2 regions of the Flexivirga sp. YIM B11880 genome follow, and region 2 is predicted to be linked to the other one. Evidence: riboswitches for the same ligand, from Rfam matches in the RefSeq annotation. Region 2 holds a riboswitch; the other holds the start of a gene.
What was found. A riboswitch is a leader RNA that binds a small molecule or an ion and turns the genes downstream of it on or off. The one in region 2 is predicted to bind cyclic di-AMP.
Positions count from the first base shown of each region.

Region 1: another riboswitch for cyclic di-AMP. It lies ahead of ACN8HC_RS09810 (C40 family peptidase); the one in region 2 lies ahead of ACN8HC_RS05070 (transglycosylase family protein).

Region 1 is NZ_JBMAMH010000005.1:126,561-130,968, forward strand. Features, by position in the region: gene ACN8HC_RS09800 (dienelactone hydrolase family protein) at 1-367, opposite strand, end outside; gene ACN8HC_RS09805 (DUF6918 family protein) at 401-838, opposite strand; gene ACN8HC_RS09810 (C40 family peptidase) at 933-1,727, opposite strand; cyclic di-AMP (ydaO/yuaA leader) riboswitch at 1,728-1,924, opposite strand; gene ACN8HC_RS09815 (iron-dependent transcriptional repressor DtxR) at 2,044-2,733, opposite strand; gene pdxH (pyridoxamine 5'-phosphate oxidase) at 3,339-4,019, opposite strand; gene serC (phosphoserine transaminase) at 4,053-4,408, shown strand, end outside.
Region 2 is NZ_JBMAMH010000002.1:106,417-110,824, reverse strand. Features, by position in the region: gene ACN8HC_RS05075 (aminotransferase class V-fold PLP-dependent enzyme) at 1-1,215, shown strand, start outside; cyclic di-AMP (ydaO/yuaA leader) riboswitch at 1,583-1,720, shown strand; gene ACN8HC_RS05070 (transglycosylase family protein) at 1,725-2,435, shown strand; gene ACN8HC_RS05065 (ribonuclease J) at 2,689-4,374, opposite strand; gene dapA (4-hydroxy-tetrahydrodipicolinate synthase) at 4,371-4,408, opposite strand, start outside.

The sequences.
Region 1 (4,408 bases), on a different contig from region 2:
AGTGCCCGATGATGCCGACCTTGCCGTTGGAGTGCGGCAGCGCCCGCAGGTGGGCCGCGGCGGCTTTCGCGTCGGCGACCAGGCGGTCGTCCGGGACGCCGCCGGCGGCCCGGACCGTCGCAGCAGCGTCGGACGGCTCCGCACCCGGCGCCTCGCGGGAATAGAGATTGGGACAGATCGCGTCATAGCCCAGCTCGGCGAAGCGACGCACCATCTCCTTGGTGGCCCGGTCGTAACCGGGCATGTGGTGGATGACGACGACTCCGCCCCGGGGCAGGTCTGCGTCGGGGGTGGCGAGATAGGCCTCGATGTCGGCCCCGTCCTCGCCGGTCAGGTGCACGGTGGTGGCGGTCAGCGAATCAGACATATCGCAGGTCTATCAGACCTTGGTGAGCGCCGCTCAGGACGCGTGCTGCTGCACGACCTGCCCGAGCCGCGGCAGCGCCTGCTCGACGTGTCCCTTGGCCTTGCCGCGCAACCCGTTGTAGGCGCGCCGTAGCGGCTCGCGGTCCGTCGCTGCGGCGCGTGCGTCGGTCACCGCCAGCAGCGCATCCGAGGCCGCGTCGCCTCGGTCGGCCAGGTAGGCGCCGAAGTCACCCGTGCCGTCGAAGTCGTCCCAGAACGGCTGGAGGGCGGCAGCGAAGTCCGGCAACATGCGATCGGTGGCACTGGCCGCGATGGTCGGGCTGACCTTGCGCACCGCGGCATACCCGCCCTTGACGGCGACCCCGCCGAGCCCCTTCTTGCCCTTCACCTCGGCGTCGATCACCGACACCAGATCGGCGACGACGGCGGGGCGGCGGTCCGCCGCGAGCAAGGTCTCGGACAACGACGACATACGGGATCCTGTCTGGTGGGCTGCAGGGATGGGCTGGACGCACGAACCCGCCGCGCCCTGAGGAGCACGACGGGTTCGCAGAATGGCTGATGTTTCAGATGCGGCCGTAACCGGACACACCGCTGTAGATGGCGCGGATGCCGACCGAACCACCGGGGTGGTTGGCGTCGATCATCATGCCGTTGCCGATGTAGATGGCGACGTGGTAGGCGTAGCTGCCGTTGCCGAAGAAGATCAGGTCACCCGGCTGCGGGCTGCTCACGCGGGTCGCGACCTGCATCTGAGCAGTCGCCGTGCGCGGCAGGGACTTGCCGGCCAAGCCGTAGACGTAGGAGGTGAAGCCGGAGCAGTCGAAGCCGGCCGGGCTGGAGCCGCCGTAGACGTAGGGCGAACCGATGAAACGCTCGGCGATGGCAACGATGCCGCCGGTGGCTGCCGGCGGGGCCGGCGTCGGGTTGGCCTTCGGCGGGGTGGGCGGCGCGGGCTGGGAGTGCTGCACCGGCTGGGTGGGCGTCGGGCGGGTCGTCGAACGCGACACGGTCGAGACGCGGGGCCGAACGACCGGCTTCGGAACGACGAAGGTCTTCGCCTGCACCGCCGAGGCGAGCTCGGTCTGCGCGGGCACGGCACCCAGCTGCTGCTGGGCGCGGGTCGTCTTCAGCGGGTGGGCCAGCGCCTGAGCGCGTGCGGTCTGCGCGGCGAAGTCGACCGTGCTCGCACCCGAGATGGAGGCGACACCGGTGGCGGCGTTCGCGGCCTGCGGAGCAGCGATCGACGCGACCAGGCCGCCGGCAACGGCGACGGTCGCGGACACACGGGCGGTCGAGTTGAAAGTGGTCGACAGCTTGCTCTGGGCGCGGTGGCGACCGCGGGGACCAAGAATGGACACGTAGAACCTCTCCGTCGCCTACGAGGTGAGCTGTCGGGCTCGGGCCGAAGATGCCCGGTCTCGGTGCAGCAATCCCCGTGGTGCTGCGCCGCTACTTCGCCCCAAGGATGACGTTCGCCACCCGATCTTGGGTCCCCCGCTCCTGCCTGGCGGAATCGCTCACCCGGACGGCTGGCAGGACTCGGCGTTGCCTTCCGGGAGCTCACCGGTCGGCGAGCCGGAGGTAACGGTACACAACCGTCACGACAATGTCACAGCGAGGTCACGAATTGCTTGTCGAAAGGTATGACGCCAACCAATCGCGCCGTGCCGGACGTCACTGGCTGTCGACGAAGACGTGCATGGCGACGTCCCGCGGGAGCGAGACCGCGTCGCTGCCGTCGGCCTTGACGAGCACCCGGTCCCCCTCCAGCTGGGTCAGCACCGTGGCGTCCGGCGTGATGCCGCCGGCAGTCAGCACACTGAGCGCCTCCTGGTCGGCCTGCGCCGGCTCGCCCACCCGGCGGACGACGTGCTTGGCGGGCTCCTCGGTGACGACCTCGGTCAGCGACTGCACGCCGTCACGGAAGTGCAGCCGGGTCTCCTCCTCACCCAGCTCTTCCAGGCCGGGGATCGGGTTGCCGTAGGGCGAGATGTGCCGCTCGTCCAGCAGGCCGAGGATCTTGCGTTCGACCCGCTCGCTCATCACGTGCTCCCACCGGCACGCCTCGTCGTGTGCGAACTCGAGCTCGACGCCGATCACGTCGACGAGCAACCGCTCCGCAAGTCGGTGCTTGCGCATCACCCGCACGGCCAGCAGCCGTCCGCGTTCGGTGAGCTCCAGGTGCCGGTCGCCGGCGAGCGTGAGCAGACCGTCTCTCTCCATCCGTGCCACGGTCTGGGAAACAGTCGGTCCCGAGTGTCCGAGACGCTCGGCGATGCGCGCGCGCAACGGGACGATCCCCTCCTCTTCGAGGTCGAAGATGGTGCGGAGATACATCTCGGTGGTGTCGATCAGGTCGCTCACACGCACAAGCCTGCCACTTAGGACGGACCGGTGCCATTTGGCATCTTCCGCGCAATATTCCTGGATTGATTCGGGAATCCCAGGTAGGGGCGCTACGTTCTTCTCCATGGAGGCCGAGGGGCTCCTCCCCCCTGACCCTCGGCTTCCCGAACCGTCCGCACTGCGGACGGGGTGAGCACGCTGTTCGCAGCAGTGCTCGGACGGCTGGCGCACCTCCCCTGGGCGCCAGCCGTTCTTTGTCTCCGATCTCTGGCCGCCGGCCGGATCTCGTCGGCGCGGGTTAATCCGTTGCCAGGATCCGGCAACCCGTTCTAGCGTGGTGGCACACGAGAAAGGAGGTGGTCCAAGAGTGAATTCTCAAAGGACGCGTGAGGTGGTTGCGCGCTAGCGCAGCCTTCGTATTCGTCGCCGGCCACCTCCGGTGGACCGACGAAACGGACGTTCGGTAGCTACTCCAACGCAGCCACCGCAGCCCGTGGGTGGCGCGATCTCGTCTATCGCGCTCGCCGGCACTCGTGCCGGCAACCCACGGGCTGTCCGATGTCCGCACACGCTGGTCGAGTAGCGCGGAGCGCCGGCGGAGGGCCTATCGAGACCAAGTGCTCTCACGGCTGGCGGCGCTGCACACTCCAACTCGCCGGATCGGCCAGGTCACCCTCGCCGGTGCGGACGAAGACGAGCCGGTCGTGGAGCCGGCTTCTGCGCCCGGCCCAGAACTCCACCTCGTCGCAGTGCACCACATACCCGCCCCAGAAGTCGGGCAGCGGCACATCCTGCGGGCTTCCGGTGTCCGGCCACTTCTGCTCGTATGCCGCCACCGCCGCCTCGAGTTCCGCACGGCTCGCCACCGGCTGCGACTGCTCCGAGGCCCACGCCCCGATGCGCGACCCGTACGGCCGGCTGCGGAAGTAGGCTTCCGACCGCTCGGCGGTCATCCGGTGCGCGACCCCGACGAAGCGGATGGCACGGAACATCGAGGGCCAGGTGAGGGCCGCCGCGATGTTCGGATTGTCCTCCAGGTCGCGGCCCTTGCGGCTCGTGTAGTTGGTGTAGAAGCCGGGCCCGTCGGCGCCGAGGTGACGCATCAGCACCGTCCGTACGTGCGGCTGGCCCGCGACGTCGACGGTCGCGACCGAGATCGCGTCCGGCTCCGGCACATCGCCCCTGGCGGCCTGCCGGTCCACGGCATCGCGCACCCACTGCTCGACCAGCGGCAGCGGCGCCGCCGGCAGATCGTGCTCGTCCAGGCCCTCGCCCGCGTAGTCCCAACGTGTGATCGGCTGCATGGACCCGACGCTACCGCTGGCAAACTGTCCCCCGTGACCGACCAGCTCGTCATCCCCGACTCGTTGAAACCCGTGGACGGCCGCTTTGGCTCCGGTCCCAGCAAGGTGCGCAGCGAGCAGCTGGACAGGCTGCTGTCGCAAGGGCGGACGGTGCTCGGCACGTCGCATCGGCAGGCGCCGGTCAAGGATCTCGTCGGTGAGGTGCGCTCCGGGCTCATGGAACTCTTCGACCTGCCGGACGGCTACGAGATCGTCGTGGGCATGGGCGGCACCAATCTCCTCTGGGACGCAGCCTCGTTCGGGCTCATCCGCGATCTCGGCGCGTTCGCGGTCTGCGGCGAGTTCAGCGCGAAGTTCGCCACCGTCGCGCGCAAGGCGCCGTTCCTGGG
Region 2 (4,408 bases):
TACGCCAACTTCGATCATGGCGCGACCACGCCGGCGCTGGTGGCCGTCGCGAACGCCGTCGCGACGGTGCAGCGCCGTTACGGGTCCGTGCACCGCGGCGCCGGCTACGCGAGCCGGGTGACCACCTCCTGGTTCGAGGCGGCGCGGGCGGAGGTCGCCGAGTTCGTCGGTGCGCGCCGAGGTGACGAGGTGGTCTTCACCCGCAACACGACGGATGCATTGCGTTTGCTGGCGCATTGCGTCCCGCAGGACGCCGAGGTCTTCGCCTGGGAGTCGGCGCACCACGCAGCGCTGCTGCCGTGGCCGGAGGGACGCACCACCCGCCTGCCGGTGCCGCGCAGCACCGAGCACGCACTCGAGCTGCTGAGGGAGGCGCTCGGCCGGTCCGCAGCGAACCACAAGCTGGTCGTCCTCACCGGCGCCTGCAACGTCACCGGCGAGATCTGGCCAGTCGCCGAACTCGCTGACGTCGCAAGAGAGCTGGGCGCACGCGTCGTGCTCGACGCCGCGCAGTACGCGCCGCACGTCACCATCGACCTCGGCACGCTGGGCGTCGACTGGGTCGCGTTCTCCGGTCACAAGCTCTACGCCCCGTATGGCGCAGGCGTGCTCGCCGGACGCAGCGACTGGCTGGATGCCGCCGACCCCTACCTGCCGGCGGGCGGCGCGACCGCTCGGGTCCGCCGAGGTGGGACGCAATGGCAGACCGGACCGGCACGGCACGAGGGCGGCACGCCGAACGCCGTCGGAGCGGTCGCGATCGCCGCGGCGTGTGCGACCCTGCGCGAGCACCGCGCCACGATCGAGGCGCACGAGGCACAGCTCTACACGAGGCTGCGCTCCGGCCTGGCGGCGATCGACGGCGTGCGCGTCGTGGAAGCTCTGGGCGATCGGCCGAACGTCGGCGTGGTGACCTTCACCATCGCCGGCTACGACCCGTCGCTGGTGTCGCAGGTGCTGGCCGACGAGCACGCCATCGCGGTGCGGGACGGCCGGTTCTGCGCGCATCTGCTCTGCGACGCCATCGTCGGCGACGGGGCGACGGCGGTCCGCGCCAGCCTCGGCCTCGCGACCACCGGCGAGCACGTCGACCGGCTCGTCGCCGGCGTGCGCCGACTGGTCGAGCACGGCCCGGCACTCTCCTACGTGCACACCGACGAGGGCTGGTCGGCTCCGGCCGACCCTCGTGATCTGGCCGAACCGCTCCCCTGGTGACGTTTCAGCGGTGACCTGTCACGGCACCAGGCCTAGACGCCGGGACGCGTCCGACATACGCTGTCCGGCCTCTGACCACCACTCAGGGCGCCTGGCGTCGCGCGCGACACTACGGTGACGTCTGTGACGGATGTGCCGACCGAGGTGTGACGCTCACTACACTCCCGAAAAAAGTCACGAAATGGTCACGCTTCGACTTGGAAATGCCGGTCGGACCACGTACCTTCGTGGATCGGTGGTTCAAAAACTTCGTCCCCCTGTCGAAGGTCAGATCCATCACGGAGCCGCGCTACCCGGCATGGCTCCGGCCCTTTATGCCTGTGGTCCGTTGCGCACAACCTCGTTGAGCGGACACCGACGCCTGGGACGGTCCCGGAGGCACAACGAGGGTGGGGAACCCAATCCGGCCGGTCTCCGGCCTTGGGGTGAGAGCAGGCCACAAGCCTGCCGGGCACCTGACAGCCCGACCCGACAGCTAACCCCGCATGCGCACGTCAGGAGAGGAATCCATGGACCTCAGCACGAACATCACCCGTAAGACCCGCGTCGTCGGCATCGGGGTTGCCGCCGCCGCAGCCCTCGCCGCCGCCGGAGTTGCCACCGCAAGTGACGCCCACGCCGCATCGGCGAGCACCTGGGACCGCGTCGCCGCCTGCGAGAGCGGTGGCAACTGGGCCATCAACACCGGCAACGGTTTCTACGGTGGCCTGCAGTTCACCCACTCGACCTGGATCGCCTACGGCGGTGGCGCTTACGCCTCCAACGCCAACCTGGCGAGCAAGTCCGCCCAGATCACCATCGCCGAGAAGGTGCTGGCCTCCCAGGGCCCCGGCGCCTGGCCGGTGTGCTCGGTGCGCGCGGGTCTGACCCGTGGCGGCGGCTCGCCCGTCGTGGCGCCCCCGGTGGCCTCCGCCCCCCGGACCAGCACCCCGAAGAAGACCTACACGGCCCCGAAGCGCACCTACACCGCGCCGAAGGTTTCCCGGTCTGCCACGCGTCCGACGGTCACACGGGCCTACACGGCTCCCAAGGCCGCCGCGCTGCCGCAGGTGAAGGTCTCCAAGAAGACCATCACGGTCAAGTCCGGTGACACCCTGAGCCAGCTCGCGCAGAAGCTGCACGTCAAGGACGGTTGGAAGGCACTCTGGGCCGCCAACAAGGGCACCGTGAACAACCCGAACCTGATCTTCGTCGGCCAGCACCTTCACCTGCCGGCCTGATCTGGTCCGATCGTCACCGCCACCGCGGCGACAACCTCGAAGGCCCCGCTCCCACCTCTGGTGGGCGGGGCCTTCGGCGTATGACGGGGGCCGGCCCTCCCCCGAGATGTGAGTTGTCGTCGTTTCGAGCGCCTCATCACCACAACAACTCATATCTCGCCGAGTGCCCAACGATCCCGCCGGTTGGGGCGCCGCCGAGATCGAAGCCGCGGCGACGACCCGTCCGCCTGACTCGCCGAGTCGAAGCGGAGGACTACGCGTCGATGACGATGGGAATGATCATCGGCCGGCGGCGCAGCTTGCCACCGACGAAGCCGCCGACGGTGCGCCGGATGACCTGCTGCAGCTGGTAGGTGTCGCTGATGCCCTTCTCGCGTGCCTCCTCGAGCGCGGCCTCCAGCTTGGGACGGACCTTGTCGAAGACGTCGTCCTCCTCGGCGAATCCGCGGGTCTGGATCTCCGGGCCGGCGGCGATCTTGCCGGTGTCGGCGTCCCGCACCACGATGATCGTCACGAATCCCTCGTCGCGCAGGATCCGACGGTCCTTCAGCATGGTCTCGTCGGTCGTGCCGACGAGGGAGCCGTCGACATACACATAACCGCACGGGACCGCGCCGACGATCTCCGCTCGCCCGTCGACCAGGTCGACGACGACACCGTCCTCGGCCAGCAGCACGTGGTCGCGCGGCACGCCGGTCGCCTCGGCGAGCTCGCCGTTGGCGACGAGGTGGCGCCATTCGCCGTGGATCGGCATGACGTAGCGCGGCTTGACGATGTTGTAGACGTAGAGCAGCTCGCCGGCGCTGGCGTGCCCGGACACGTGCACCAGCGCGTTGCCCTTGTGTATGACGCTCGCCCCGCGCCGCATCAGCCCGTTGATGACGCGATAGACGGCGTTCTCGTTGCCGGGGATGAGCGAGGACGCCATCAGCACGGTGTCGCCGGGACCGACATCGATGGTGTTGTGGTCGCCGTTCGCCATACGCGACAGGGCTGCCATCGGCTCGCCCTGCGACCCGGTGGACACCAGCACGATCTGGTTGTCGGCGTACTTGTCGACCTTCTTGAGGTCGACCAGCACACCGTCGGGCACGTGCAGATAGCCGAGCTCGGCGGCGATGCCCATGTTGCGCACCATCGAGCGGCCGACGAACGCGACCTTCCGCCGGTGTGCCCGTGCGGCGTCCAGCACCTGTTGCACGCGATGCACGTGCGAGGAGAAGCAGGCGACGATGATCCGCCGCTGCGCCTTCTGGAAGACCCGCTCGATGGCCGGCGCGATGTTGCGCTCAGGGGTGGTGAAGCCGGGCACGTCGGCGTTGGTCGAGTCGGTGAGGAAGAGGTCGACCCCCTCCTCCCCCGCCTTGGCGAACGCCCGCAGGTCGGTGATCCGGTTGTCGAGCGGCAGCTGGTCCATCTTGAAGTCGCCGGTGATCAGCAGGTTGCCGCCGCCGGTGCGGATGAACACCGCGAGCGCGTCGGGGATCGAGTGGTTGACGGCGATGAAGCTGCAGTCGAAACCGCCGAGCTTCTCGCGCCCGCCTTCCTTGACCGCCAAGGTGTATGGCGTGATCCGGTGCTCCTTGAGCTTCGCCTCGACCAGTGCCAGGGTCAGCGTGGAGCCGACGAGCGGGATGTCCGGCTTGAGCCGGAGCAGGTAGGGCACGGCGCCGATGTGGTCCTCGTGCCCGTGGGTCAGCACGATGGCTTCGATGTCGTCGAGCCGGTCGGAGATGTACTCGAAGTCGGGCAGGATCAGGTCGACGCCCGGGTGGTCCTCCGGGAACAGCACGCCGCAGTCCACGACGAGCAGCCTGCCGGCATACTCCACGACCGTCATGTTGCGGCCGATCTCGCCGAGGCCGCCGAGCGGGACGACGCGTACGCCGCCCCTCGGGAGCGGTCCGGGCAGTTCGAGCTCGGGGTGCGGGTGGCTCATGAAAGCTCTGACTCCTCAAGGGCGCGGCGCAGGA